Siphonobacter curvatus: one gene and its partner. Each later gene encodes a partner of the first gene's protein in a complex. Links are inferred from orthologs where the notes say so. Each region holds a gene or a part of one and is shown on either strand. Other genes may lie near its edges.

Evidence for each region. Proteins that work in one complex are often made in the same cells at the same time.
Region 2: the proteins of mnmG (region 1) and mnmE are in contact, whole or in part, in a solved structure (PDB 9HIP), measured with the Escherichia coli proteins. The link is inferred for Siphonobacter curvatus from one-to-one orthologs.

What each region holds. Positions count from the first base shown.
Region 1 is NZ_PTRA01000008.1:54,379-61,559, forward strand. What follows is about bases 1,875-4,770. They hold mnmG (tRNA uridine-5-carboxymethylaminomethyl(34) synthesis enzyme MnmG), read left to right. Parts: upstream 1,875-2,339; coding sequence 2,340-4,202; downstream 4,203-4,770. Other genes in these bases: ybeY (rRNA maturation RNase YbeY), read left to right, coding at 1,875-2,198; C5O19_RS23860 (methyltransferase domain-containing protein), read left to right, coding at 4,351-4,770. Also shown: C5O19_RS23845 (DUF4175 family protein), read left to right, coding at 1-1,569; more of ybeY, read left to right, coding at 1,782-1,874; more of C5O19_RS23860, read left to right, coding at 4,771-5,235; C5O19_RS23865 (Ig-like domain-containing domain), read left to right, coding at 5,216-6,847. UniProt on the Escherichia coli protein: NAD-binding protein involved in the addition of a carboxymethylaminomethyl (cmnm) group at the wobble position (U34) of certain tRNAs, forming tRNA-cmnm(5)s(2)U34.
Region 2 is NZ_PTRA01000001.1:2,121,928-2,129,125, forward strand. What follows is about bases 1,337-4,249. They hold mnmE (tRNA uridine-5-carboxymethylaminomethyl(34) synthesis GTPase MnmE), read left to right. Parts: upstream 1,337-2,079; coding sequence 2,080-3,420; downstream 3,421-4,249. Other genes in these bases: C5O19_RS08765 (oxygenase MpaB family protein), read left to right, coding at 1,337-1,573; C5O19_RS08770 (SCP2 sterol-binding domain-containing protein), read left to right, coding at 1,717-2,001. Also shown: C5O19_RS08760 (aldo/keto reductase), read left to right, coding at 1-547; more of C5O19_RS08765, read left to right, coding at 587-1,336; C5O19_RS08785 (hypothetical protein), read left to right, coding at 4,539-4,835; C5O19_RS08795 (hypothetical protein), read left to right, coding at 5,707-5,970; C5O19_RS08800 (hypothetical protein), read left to right, coding at 6,078-7,198. UniProt on the Escherichia coli protein: Exhibits a very high intrinsic GTPase hydrolysis rate. Involved in the addition of a carboxymethylaminomethyl (cmnm) group at the wobble position (U34) of certain tRNAs, forming tRNA-cmnm(5)s(2)U34.

The sequences.
Region 1 (7,181 bases):
AATTCCGAGAAAGATCTGGACCGGGCCATGCAGTTGTTTAAACGTCTGCAACGCGAGCAAAAGCTCGACAAGAGTATTGAAGAGTTAAAGAAACTAGCTGAAAATCAGGAGAAATTAGCTCAGGAAACAGAAAAAGCGAAAGATCAGAAGGATCAAAAAGATGCAGTTTCACAGGATCAAAAAAACAAAAACGATAAAAACGGCAAAAATGAATCTGATTCGTTGAAAAACCAGAATTCCAAGGAGAACCCCTCCGATCAGAAGAATAAATCAGATCAGAATAGTAAGGATCAAAGTACTAAAGATCAAAGCGGAAAAGACCAAAACAAGAGCGGTGAAAACTCTCTTCAGCAGGAGCAGGAGAAACTGAAAGAGGAAATGGAAGACGTGAAGAAAGAGCTGAAAGACGTAGAGGAATTAAATAAAGAGCTGAAGGAAGAAGAGAAAGACATGGGCAAGCAGGAGCAGCAGGAAATTTCCGAGCAGCAGCAGCAGAGTATGCAGGACATGAAGAGTGGGAATAATAAGTCCTCCTCCCAGCGTCAGAAAAAGGCGGCTCAGCAAATGAAAAGTCTGGCCCAGAAGCTCTCGGAGATGAAGCAGGAAGCGGAGATGAAGGAGAATCAGGAAAATATGGATGATCTTCGTGATATTCTCGAAAACCTCGTACACCTGAGTTTTGCTCAAGAACGGGTGATGAAAGATTTTCGCGGTATTCAACTCGCCGATCCCCGCTTCGTAAAATTGGCTCAGGAACAGATTAAGCTTCAGGAAGATGCGAAAATTGTGGAAGACAGCCTTTATTCCCTAGCGAAACGGGTATTGCAAATTCAGTCGTTCGTCACCCGTGAAGTCGGCGATATGAAGAAAAATATGGATGATGCGGCCAAATCCATTCGTGAACGTCGGGTATCTCAGGCCACTGCCCGTCAGCAGTTCGCCATGACGAACATGAATAATCTAGCCCTGATGCTTTCGGATGTACTGAAACAAATGCAGGAAAACGCCATGAACATGATGGCGATGGGCAAAGGCAAGCCGCAGAAGCAGAAAAGCAGTATGCCAAGTATGGGTAAACAGCAGGAGCAGATGAATCAGCAGATGCAGCAAACCCAGCAGGGCAACAAAAGTGGAAAGGCTTTTTCGGAACAGCTTGCTCAGATGGCCGCTCAACAGGCCGCGATTCGTAAGCAATTGCAGGAAGCAATGGAAAAGCTGAAAGGGACAGAAGCCGGGAAAAAACTACAGGGTGAAGTCAATGATCTGATGAAGAAAATGGATCAGACGGAAGAAGACCTAGTTAACAAGCGGATTACGCCGAATACGATCAATCGGAACAAGGATATTCTCACCCGTTTACTGGAATCGGAAAAAGCGATTCGGGAACAGGAAGAAGACGAGAAGCGTAAGTCTGAAACGGCTAAACCCGTTCCACCGAAGGTACCTCCTGCCTTTGAACAGTATGTGAAAGAGAAGCAGAAACAGACGGAGTTGCTTCGAACGGTTCCGCCATCGTTGGCCCCTTTCTACAAGAAAGAAGTAGATAACTATTTTAAAAAGTTGAAATAATTTTAAAAATTAACCAAAAAGCTGAGGCATACGTCTCAGCTTTTTTTGTTTGATGTCTACTCATAATCAACCACTTATCAGCTAACTTAAAAGAGTATAGTTTTATCCACTGACTTATCCACATAGTTATCCACAAGTACACCAGGGTTAAAAAAAGAGCGAAGGCCCTACCCTTTTTCCTTGTACCTTTGTGATTATCAATTCAGTTACCCATGATTCGTTATTTCGTAGAGGACGTTGAATTTCAGGTCCCCTTTCCCCAGAAGACTCGCCGCTGGCTAAATACCGTTGCTTTGGCTGAAGGCTTTCAGATTGCCGAGCTCAACTATATTTTTTGTTCCGATGAGTACCTTCATAAAATCAATGTGGAGTATCTGGAACATGATACGTATACAGACATCATCACGTTTGATAACTCCGAAGAAGAGAAGATCATCAGTGGAGATATTTTTGTCAGCGTGGAACGAGTTGAGGACAATGCCCGTTCTCTCAACGTCATTTTCCAGGATGAACTCGCCCGGGTAATGGTACACGGTGTTCTACACTTGGCTGGCTACCTGGACGAGACGGACGAAGAGGAGGAAAATATGAGACGTCTGGAGAGCCACTACCTTCTTACCAGAATTTAAAAAGTTTTCACGTGGAACATATTTCTGAAATTTTTAAAAGTTTTCACGTGAAACATCAAAATTCAGCAATTTCTTACCCGACGAAACTGAGCTAATTTTCAAGGAGTTAGCTTCTGAAAATGAGTCAACTAGAAGCAAGCTATGTTTAGTGAGTACGATGTAATTGTAGTAGGGGCCGGACACGCCGGATGCGAAGCCGCTCATGCCGCTGCCCAGATGGGATCGAAGGTGATGCTCATTACGATGAACATGAACACCATCGCCCAGATGTCCTGCAACCCCGCCATGGGGGGTGTAGCCAAGGGACAGATCGTCCGGGAGGTGGATGCCTTGGGCGGCATGTCGGGGATCATCTCGGACAAGACCATGATCCAGTTCCGGATGCTTAATCGCTCGAAGGGACCCGCCATGTGGTCACCGCGTTGTCAGTCGGACCGGATGCGGTTCGCCGAAGAATGGCGATTGGCTCTGGAGCAAAATCCTAACGTGGATTTTTGGCAGGAGATGGTATCGGGTTTGATCGTGGAAGAAGGCAAGGCAGTCGGAGTGAAGACGCAACTCGGTATTGAGATCCGTGGGAAAGCAGTGGTACTTACCAATGGTACTTTCCTGAACGGCATCATTCACATTGGTGAAAAACAATTCGGCGGTGGTCGGACGGCTGAGCGGGCAGCGACCGGAATTACGGAACAGCTCGTACAGCTAGGCTTCGAAGCAGGGCGGATGAAAACGGGTACGCCTCCTCGGGTAGATGCCCGTAGTTTGGACTATTCAAAAATGGAAGAACAACTCGGCGATGAAAATCCTGAGAAATTTTCTTACCTGGATACACCCCGACTGACCGAGCAACGCAGCTGCTGGATTACCTACACCAATCAGGATGTACACGAAATTCTGCGGACGGGTTTTGAAAAATCACCCATGTTTGCCGGACGTATCAAAGGACTGGGACCTCGCTACTGTCCTTCGGTCGAAGACAAAATCAATCGCTTTGCGGATAAAGATCGTCACCAGATTTTCGTAGAACCTGAAGGCTGGAATACGGTAGAGGTTTACGTCAATGGCTTCTCGACTTCTTTACCCGAAGACGTGCAATACCAAGCCCTGAGAAAAATTCCAGGATTTGAAAATGTTCGCATGTTCCGTCCGGGTTACGCCATCGAGTATGACTTCTTCCCTCCTACGCAACTCAAGCAAACCCTGGAGACGAAGCTCATCGAAGGACTGTACTTCGCCGGACAAATCAATGGAACGACGGGTTATGAAGAAGCCGCCTGTCAGGGACTCATGGCTGGCATCAACGCCCATAATCAGGTACACGGAAAAGAGCCTTTTGTACTCCATCGCTCGGAAGCGTACATCGGTGTACTCATCGACGATCTAATTAATAAGGGTACGGAAGAACCCTACCGCATGTTCACCTCGCGGGCTGAATACCGCACCTTGTTACGTCAAGACAATGCCGATTTACGTTTGACTGAAAAAGGTTATCAATTGGGTTTGGCTTCGGAAGAACGTTATCAACGGGTACAATCCAAGCAACAATTGACGGCTGAATTGATTGAACGACTTAAAAAATTCAAAGTCGCTCCCGAAGAGGTAAATCCCGCTCTGGAAGCTCAGAACTCCGCTTTACTCCGGGAAAAGGGTACCTTATACCAACTTTTAAAGCGTCCAGAATTGGATGTACGGAGTCTGGGTCGACTGAGCACCGCTGTAGAGGAACTACGGAGCGAATATTCGGAGGAAATTCAGGAGCAGGCCGAGATTAATATCAAGTACGAAGACTATATGGAACGGGAACGGATTCAGGTCGAGAAACTGAGTCGATTGGAAAACCTAGTGATCCATCCCAACTTCGACTACGAAAAAATCACGGCCCTTTCCAAAGAGAGTCGTCAGAAACTCGGACGGATGCGTCCGCAAACCCTGGGTCAGGCTTCCCGCATTAGCGGCGTATCGCCCTCGGATATTTCCATCCTAATGGTACACCTGGGCCGCTAGTTGATAGAGCTGCTTATCGAAAAAACCCCTTCGGATCGAAGGGGTTTTTTCGTAGCCTTGCCCAGGTGTTAAGGATATTTAACCAAGCATACAGAGCTTGTCGAAACAGACACGCGTTGAATCAAAAGACTTCGGCTATTTTTGAAGTATGAAAATGGAAACCCTTGGTCGTTGCCCCGTCTGTGGAAGTGAACACCATTCCCCCTATTTGGTTTGTAAAGATTACACCGTAAGTCAGGAAGAATTTACGCTGGTTCAATGTCCCTCCTGTGGCTTTGTCTTTACCAATCCCCGACCTACCGAAGCCGCGATTGGTGCCTACTACCAGTCCACCGACTATATTTCGCATAGTAATACCCGACAGGGAATCATTGCTCAGGCTTACCACCAGGTACGAAAAATTACCCTTCGCAACAAGCTTAAACTAATCAATGAGCTAAGCCCCTCGAAAGGAAAACTCCTCGACGTCGGCTGCGGTACGGGCATGTTTCTGTCGGTAGGCAAAGCCGACGGTTGGAAGGTTTCGGGCATTGAGCCTGACCCTGGAGCCCGGTCTTTAGCCATGAAAGAAACGGGCGAAACCATCCAGTCTTCGATTCTGGAAAGCTATACCAATGAGACCTTTGACGTAGTAACCCTTTGGCACGTACTCGAACATATTCACCAGCTTGATGCAACACTGGATTGGCTGCGGCAACGCGTGGCGGGTCATTTGATTATCGCAGTTCCCAACTTCCAGTCCTACGATGCTCAGGAATATGGTAAGTACTGGGCGGCTTACGATGTCCCCCGCCACCTGTATCATTTCTCCCAGCAAACCATGCGGGCTCTCCTCGGCCAGAAAGGATTCCGACTTGAGCAGACGCTGCCCATGCCCTTCGATTCGTTTTACGTCAGTATGCTCAGTACGAAATACCGGGATGGAAAAACCAATTACCTGGAAGCGGTACAGAAGGGTTTTCAATCGAATCAGTGGGCCAAACACAACAAGAATAATTACTCAAGTCTGATCTATGTCTTTAAGAAAATCTAAGAGCAGCCGGTTAGCTGTGCTGGTAAGTCTGGCTGGAATTCTACTGTGGGGATGTGCTCAGCAAAGCTCGCCGACGGGGGGTGAGAAAGATCTGATTCCACCTAAAGTAGTCCGGATCGTACCGGAAAATCAGACGATCAATTTCAAGGGAAGAGTGGTGGAACTTGAATTCGACGAGTACATCAACATTGATAATCTCAACCAGCAGTTATTGATTACCCCGGCCATCGAAGGGACATTTGACTTTAAGACGTATCCCAAAGGCGTACGCATTACCTTCGATCAGGACTTTCGGGCCAACACCACGTACACGCTAAATTTCCGGAATGCCTTCAAGGACGTGACCGAGCGGAACCCGGCCCGTAACGTTAAGCTGGTCTTTAGTACCGGACCGCAACTGGACTCGCTCCGACTTCAGGGAACCGTGAAAGAACTGCTTACGGATAAACCGGTTTTCGATGCACTTGTCGGTTTATACCAACAGAGTGATACGCTCAAGTTCTCCAAAAACAAGCCTTACTATTTAACGAAAACGGATAGCTCGGGCCGCTTCGATCTGGAAAATATGGCTCCGGGTCAGTATCGTCTGGCCGCTATCAAGGATGTCAACAACAACCTTTTTTATAATACCGAAAAGGAACAAATTGGCTTCTACCCTAACCCGATTACACTTCCAGGTTTTACAGGTTCGCCCGAATTGAAAATTACAGCAGCTGATCAGTCGCCCCAACGTACGCCCAAAACCGTAGCTACTTCCCGTAGTTTTTCTCTGCTTTATCCGCGAGGTTTACAGGCCATGCAGGTGCGTTTCGAACGTAAGGAAGATAGTCTGACTTACGCATTCATCGAGCCGAATCAGTTACGTTTTTATAATATCCTCAATACGACGGATACGGTACGGGCGACCATAACCGTACAGGACTCGCTGAATCGGGATTTCACGCATACGCAAAAAATTCGGTTTCGGGAACGGGGCAAACGCGATGCCGATACGCGGGAATCGATGGAAGTAAAAGTCAGTCCAAAAACGGGAGAGGACCAGGAACAACTTTTCCAAGTAACCATCGACTTTAGCAAACCCATTACTCAATTCAATCCACTACGGGTAGAAATTCAGGAAGACACCATTCGGCAGGTTATGTTCTCAGCCAACGATTACCAATGGAATCCATACCGAACACAATTGAAAATTGAAAAGGAATTAAAGTTCCGCCGGGACGTTCGAAGTATTTTTCCCAAGGGTACATTCATTTCCATCGAAGGTGATACGGCACAGGCAATACGATTACTCAATCCCCTTCGCGACCCCGAGAAGTATGGTACCATTAGTGGGGAAGTACGGAATGTACAATCTGATTTTATTGTCGAACTCCTAAGTGCCGCCGATTACAAAGTGGTACGTAGCCTTCGGAATCAAACTCCGTATACCTTCAAATCGGTACCGGCTGGAACCTACCGTTTGCGACTCGTTTTGGACGTTAATAAAAATGGACGCTGGGATGCCGGAAATCCGGATGCTTTTATCCCACCCGAAGCCATCATTCTTTTCCCCGGTGAAATCAAGCTGAAAGCGAACTTCGAATTACTGGGGAATGATTTCACCTTACCCTAGTTGAACGAATCGATACATTGGTTTCAAGCCTCGCCTACTTAGGCGGGGCTTTTTTATGCCTGTAGCGGTGTCTTTTTTGATGTGGAAAACTTCTGTGGACAAGTAGCCAAATGAGCTCTAAAAGGACTACTACGGAAAAGCTACATTCAAAATAAAAAATGTCCAAAGATTACGTGGATAAGTTCGTGGATAACTGGGCCATTTTCTGTGGAAACGGGGGATAAGCCCTGTGGATGATTTCTGGATCTATACACATTGCTTAGGGCACAACTCCTAAAGCGGAAGATCGCGTTGAAAACTCGGGAGAAATCCCCCATTTCATACACGAGTTATT
Region 2 (7,198 bases), on another replicon or contig:
CGGTACCATGGATGACCCGATGGATGAAACCATTGAAGCCTTTGAATTGCTGAAAGAGCAGGGAAAAATCCGGGCGTACGGCATTTCATCCATCCGTCCGAACGTGATTGAACAATACGTCAATCGTTCCAATATCGCCAGTGTGATGATGCAGTATAATCTGCTGGACCGTCGTCCGGAAGAAACCTGCCTGGAGCTGTTGCACCAGCACGGCATCAGCGTACTCGCCCGGGGTAGCGTCGCGAAAGGACTGCTGGCCGGAAAACCTGCGGATACCTATCTCAATTATACAGCCGAGGAAGTAAGGGCCGCCGCTGAGGCCGTACAGGCCCTGAGTACGAATGAACGGAATCCGGCTGCTACCGCTATTCGGTACGCTTTGTACCCGCCCGCCGTAGCCGCTGCGGTGGTGGGCGTTCGGACGGCGGAGCAGTTGCAGGACGCCCTGCGAGCGGGCGACGCCAGCCTGGGTGCCGAGGAATACGCGGAACTCGGGGCTGTACTGGCGGCGAACAATTATCAGGAACATCGAATTTCTGCTTCTTAAAATGTGTTATCAGAGATAGAAAGCCAAACGAATGCTCGTATGCTCTTACGTACCATCAAACCCACGCGATATTTCTCGGACGAGCTACTCAGCCATTACCGGCAACAAACCGATCCGGCCGCCGATGCGATTATTGAACAGGTGGCCGCGGCGGGTGGCCCGGCGGGGGTACGCACCTTTCTCCAGCAACGGACGGAAGGCAAAATTCCGCTGAAAGAGGTACCCGAGTGCCGACGCTTTGTTCGTGAAGAGGGACGACTGCCCGACTGGGCTGATCCAAAGCTGATGGCTAGCGGCATTCGCCTTTTTCAGCGGCATCGCGATACCATTACTTTGTTGCTGGGCTGCCTGTCGCTACCGTACGCTTATCTGGCTGCCGATGGGGTGCAGGTACTGGCTCTTTCCAAACGGATGCAGAACGACACGCGGCAACGTCTGGAAGAAACCGGGGCTTTTGTCTTTGGCATTACGGAGGCCGAAGCCTGGCAGGGAAAGTATCCCACCGCCATCGAACGCATTTTGAACGTACGCCTGATTCACGCCGTCGTACGCTGGTTTTGTCAGCATTCGAATCGATGGAACCCGGCCTGGGGCGAGCCCGTCAACCAGGAAGACATGGCCGGTACTAATCTGACATTTAGCTATATCATCATTCAGGGCTTACGGAAAAACGGAATTGAACCCGACGAAAAAGAGGCGGAGGCTTACCTGCATTTCTGGAAAGTGGTAGGCTACCTCAGTGGTGTACCAGAAGACTTGCTACCCGAAAACCTGCGGGAGGCCTACGTACTGGGGCAATCCATTGCCCGGCGATTGTTCCGACCTTCGCCCGAAGGACAGCAGTTAACTCAAGCCTTGCTACGGGCACTGGAGGATACCGTTCCCGAAGGTTTAAAGACCCTCCCGGCGGCTCAGATGCGGTTTTTATTGGGGGATGAGTACGCGGATCAACTGGCACTGCCGGCGGTACCACTGGAAAAAAGACTGGTTCGCTTGTTACCCATGCGAATTTTTTTCCGTCCCTGATGTCCATACTGGTTTGATATTTTCGGGAGAACTAGCCAATTTGCGGCCTTTTTCAGACTGAACGCGATCCGCTGACGGACCGAAAAGGCGAGTACCCAATTATTCATGAAAAGACGATCCGTTCGTCAACAGCCAGCAATTCTATGACTTTCGAAGAAGTAGACACTAAAATCAAGCAACTCGCCGCTCAGAAAGGCGGTACGGGTGACGTAATCAAATTTCAGACCGATGAGGGAAACATTGTCATTGATCGCGATGGTACCGTAACGAACGATGATCGCGAATCAGATGTTACGATTGGTATCAGTGCCAAAGATCTGGGCAAACTCATGACGGGTGACCTCAATCCGATGACGGCTCTGATGTTCGGTAAAATTAAAATTACGGGTGATATGTCGCTCGCCATGAAATTGCAGTCGCTGTTTTAAGTCGCCTTCAGGGCGGTTTATTGCCGCAGAGGCTGTTGATTCTGGTCAACGGCTAAGCCGCCCTGAATTCCCTTTATCATGTCAGGTACGTTTACTTCCACCATTTGTGCCCTCGCTACGCCGACGGGTATTGGTGCCATTGGCGTCATTCGGGTCTCGGGTCCCGAGACTTTCCCGATTGTTCAGAAACTTTTTCAAGGCAAAAATCTGAGCCAACAGGCAACGCATACCATTCACTTCGGAACCATCCGGGACGAAGCCGGGCAAATTGTGGATGAAGTCTTGCTTAGTTTATTCCGAACGCCGCATTCCTATACCCGCGAGGATTCGATTGAAATTTCCTGTCATGGTTCCAACTTCATCATCCAGAAGATTCTTCGTTTGCTCATTAAAAACGGCTGCCGGATGGCCCAGCACGGCGAATTTACGCAACGGGCTTTCCTGAACGGGCAACTAGATCTGGCTCAGGCCGAAGCCGTGGCTGATCTGATTGCCTCGGATACGGAAGTCAGTCACCGGGCGGCGATTCACCAGATTCGCGGGGGATTTTCGAAAGATATCGCTCAGCTACGCGAGCAACTGATTCACTTCGCTTCATTGATTGAACTGGAGCTTGATTTTGGCGAAGAAGACGTCGAGTTTGCGGATCGTACGCAATTACGTCAGCTCATCCGTAACATTCGGCAAACCTTACGTCCCCTCATTGATTCTTTTGAGTTGGGAAACGTGCTGAAAGAGGGGGTGCCCGTAGCGATTGTAGGACCGCCCAACGCCGGGAAATCGACCCTACTCAATGCTCTTTTGAACGAGGAGAAAGCCATTGTGACCGAAATTGCCGGTACCACCCGCGATGTCATTGAAGACACCCTGGTTTTAAGTGGAATCAAGTTCCGCGTGCTGGATACAGCTGGCATTCGGGAAACCAGTGATCGAGTAGAGGCCATCGGCGTCGAACGTTCGCTAGCCGCACTGGACCGGGCCGAAATTATTCTCAAGCTAAGCAGTACGGATGTGGCCAGTGCCGAATTTGAATCCCTATTTGCAGCTCGGGTACCGGAGCCTGGACGGGTGATTCGTATCCACACCAAAGCGGATGTGTACGCGGATCCTTCTGCGGATCTTTCCATTTCTGCCGCTACTGGCCAGGGCATTGAAGAACTCAAGCAACGCCTCGTGGACCGCGTAAACCTCGAGCGGACCAACGACACCGTAGTGACTAATCTTCGCCACTACGAACACCTAACTGCCACCGATACCGCCCTGCAACGGGCCCTCGAAGGCCTCGATGCCGGCATCACCCAGGATTGGCTAGCGATGGACATCCGCCAATCCCTGGTACACCTCGGCGAAATAACGGGACAAATCACGACGGATGATTTGCTGGAGAATATCTTTTCTAAGTTTTGTATTGGCAAGTAATATTGCCAAAGTAGGTCTGATTCACCCCAGGTTGTTTCTAGATGACTTTCAAAACTAGCCATTAACTTTAGTGGTCTATGAAACGAAAGGTTATCTGTTTCTTTTTAGGACCTTTTCTGCTGGGCTGTCAATCAAAGCAGGATCATTACTAGTGGCAAAGGCTTAAACTTGCCAGCGGTATGGAGAAAAATGTTCTAAACATCAGGCATGAAAAGAGAGCTTTTTCGAATGGTTATACACTAGAATATATCACTGCATTCGAGCGTGAGTATTACCTGAGAGATACCCTAAAGAACCGATTGGTCTGGAGCCGGGACAACGAGAAGAATGTTGATTTGGATACCTTGATACACGTAGAAGCAAAGGTGTTTTACTTACAAGGGCAGTCTTATCGGATCGAACATTTTAAATCACAAATGAGAGCCATTGACGAAGGGGTTGATTTTTACAGGAATGATAACTAGGGCCATTGTTGAAAAGAGCGACGTATTGGCCAGTTTACAGCGGACTTCAATCGTAGGATCAGTACCTAAATAAAAAATTTGGGCCTTAGTGAAGGCAGCTTACCCGGCGATAAAAGAATACATTTACAGGAGAGGAATACTTACGCCAGAGATAAAGCCCGGGTTTGAGCCTATCATTGATGAGAGCTACTGGATAGACTAGACATTATGCAGCGTACTATATAGCTAACTCAATTACACTAAACTGAAAAAGCGGGTGACAGTCAGCGGGCGAATTCAAGGGTGACGTCTTCGTGCATCCAGGTACCAAGAGTATAGCCCCCTACAATAGTTTTAATTAGACTTTCAGTATTCGAAAATCGAACACTGCTGAGCTCTTGTTAAAAAGCAATACTTGACGGTAGTTCTAACCACATAGCTGGACGCTTCCCGAACGGCTTGGCCATTCACCATTAGCTTGCCTGACTCCGTGCGAAACATCACCTTACTGTTTTGATACTCGAAAATCTGAATTCCTGTTTGCATAGCTATTTATCAAAACCACGGAAATAAGCCTTCCATCTGACCAAAGGAGCCAATTAACACCTAAGCGTGACGAAATACTACGATAAGTGATAGTATCACCCAGCATTAAACCTCAACTCCTCTCTATCTATGAATTATATCACACTACAGGGCTCATGGTGCTGGTTCTTCGTGGTGCCCATGATCGTGTTTTATCTGATTGGCTTTTACTTCGTGATTCGGTGGCTCTTTGCCTATCTAAAGCAGAAGTTTCCAGGCAAGCGATCCGTCTATGTGGTACTTTGGCAAAAACAGACGCCTGAATTTAGTGTGTTTTATACCCTTAAAGCCGCCAACAAAGAGCGGGATAGACTCGCAGATCAGGGGGTGAGCATGGCAGATATAAAGGTTTTATCCCGCTTCGTCTACAAGAAAGCTACCAAGTGAATCAATGGCGTGCCTAGGGATTCGGAGGCTAAATCCAAATTACCAGGAATTCGGTTAGTTACAAAGATCCTTCATAGCAGATGAGGACAGCAGCTCTCAACTGGACTTCTCTAGTTAAGTGGCCATTCGCTTCCACTAGAGGGGGAGCAAGTTTGTAGGCTCCCTTTAAAACGATTTAGGGTTAATTGAGAGGTCAACTCAAAACTGAGTCGGCTAAATACCGGTGAGGGCGATATTATAATATCTTCAAAAACGATAGTTAGAGGGCAAAGAAGACTTTTTAGAAGTCGTCAACGCGTACGAAGCAACCATTCGGTTGCTTGAGGTGCTAAAAGTAACTTCTTTGATAAAAATCAGATCTTTTATATTTAATGCCTAGTGGCTCAGGGAAAAATACGGGAACGAACAATAGGCTAATCATTGAATTAACAAGGCTATTGATCCGGTCGTCTGAGATCAAGAATGTGTAGAGAGCGTATTCAGCGACTAGAATACCACCCATAGTCAAAATAAAAAGAAGGGGTTGCTTAATCTTGAGAGCCCAATACATGGGAATAAACAAGAATAATAGTAGAGTAAGGGGTAGAAAGACGGCATATAGGCCCGCATAAAATAAAGATGCGGCATTGAAGACTTGCTCTTGGGTGGCCAAGTATACTATGAAAACCAAATACTTAGTGATTCAGAAATAAAAGATTCTCAATCCAGGATGAGGCGTGCGTATCATAGATTGGCAATATGATAAAACCTTGTGTATAGATTGCACTAGCTATGCTAGATAATTATTCCCATCCTGAAAGGCGGTCCTATGCATTGAGTTGTTGGCTATTTTTGAGTGCGTTGAATTACATTTCAGCTAAATCGTCTCAAAATGGCCTTTTTACAGACCGCCTGGGGAGATCAGGCCGATATCATATCCATGGATGAGATCAATCAGGCTATTGCTCAGCTTCAGGACATGGATGAAGAACATGGGGCCTTCTGGGTCGGTGACGATGAGGAGGACTACGTGTTAGAAATACACCGTGACTTAAAAGTAATGGTAAAATTCCCGGAAGATCCCGACGAAGAAAACTGGGGTCAGCTTAGCCGTTGGGAAGATATCCGCACGCTTTATGCACACTTGTTAAGCTAGGATTTTGACCACTTCAGGCAGGCCTTGCATGCGTATATTGGCTAGTCGATTAATATAACCCCTAATTACACCATTTATTCTATACCTAACAGCACACACGATCATTCATGTCTGATAACACCCCCTCGTCTGGTTCGCCACTTACTCCCGACGAGCAAGACAAGCTCCGGGAACTAACCACCCAAAGCTGGAACCTCGAACTAGCGATCTCCGGGGTGGCCATGTTCGCCATCCTGCAATTGCCCGATTTGCTAGAATCGCTGTTCAATTACCTCCGGTATAATTACATGGCTCACACCAGTGGACCCGCGGCCACCTTACCCTCGCTAGCCTATAGCCTGATTCGGGCTACTTGTCATGTTTTGTTTGCGGCTTTTCTGGCCAATTTTGTGATGCGAGCGTTTTGGGTAGGTCTGGTAGGGCTACTAGCCGTTTTTCCCTCGGGCATCCGCTACGACCATATTCCCTTCTCTACGCCTTATGCCCAGAAACGTATGGCTGACGAACTGGGCCCACTCGACCGTTATATTCTCTGGCTCGACAAACGGTGCAACATCGTCTTTGCCCTCGCTTTTCAGTTCGTGTTCCTGCTCGTGGTGATAGCCCTAGTCTACTTGCTGGGGTTACTGTTTTACTTAGTGGTTCAACCCAACGTATCTGCCCCGGTCTGGCTTGGGGTCAAAATGGTCTTAGGCTCCTTACTAGTCGTTTTCTTCTTAGCTATTATCTTGTTGAATCAGAGGAGGATCAGAGAGACCCCCAGGGGCAGTCAGCTTCACTACCGGTTTACGAAGGTAGGACAACTACTATTCTTGGGCTTATACAAACACACCTCCTACGTTACCAACACATTTTATAGCAATATCCGGCCCGGCAAGGTAATTCAGGCGGCAACGATTTCCATGGTAGTACTTTTTGTGGTGTTCTTTCTCGAATACAGCAACTATGTCTTGCCTATGCGAGGGAGAATGTCGCTTTTCAACAGCCGACATCTGTACTCGGCCAGTATCGATAGTCTCTACATCGAGCCTACGGCCTATGACAACCAGCGTCCGGAGGGTGCCTTTATTGGCGGAGCTTCCATCCAGTCAGACGTTATTCGGGAACCTTACCTACGCTTATTCATTGCCTATCCTAAAGCACTCGACACCCTGCTTGAGCAGGTAGTGCCCGAACCAGCCTGGAGTGATACGCTGTCGAGTAGGGGACGTCGGCAGCAGTATGCGAT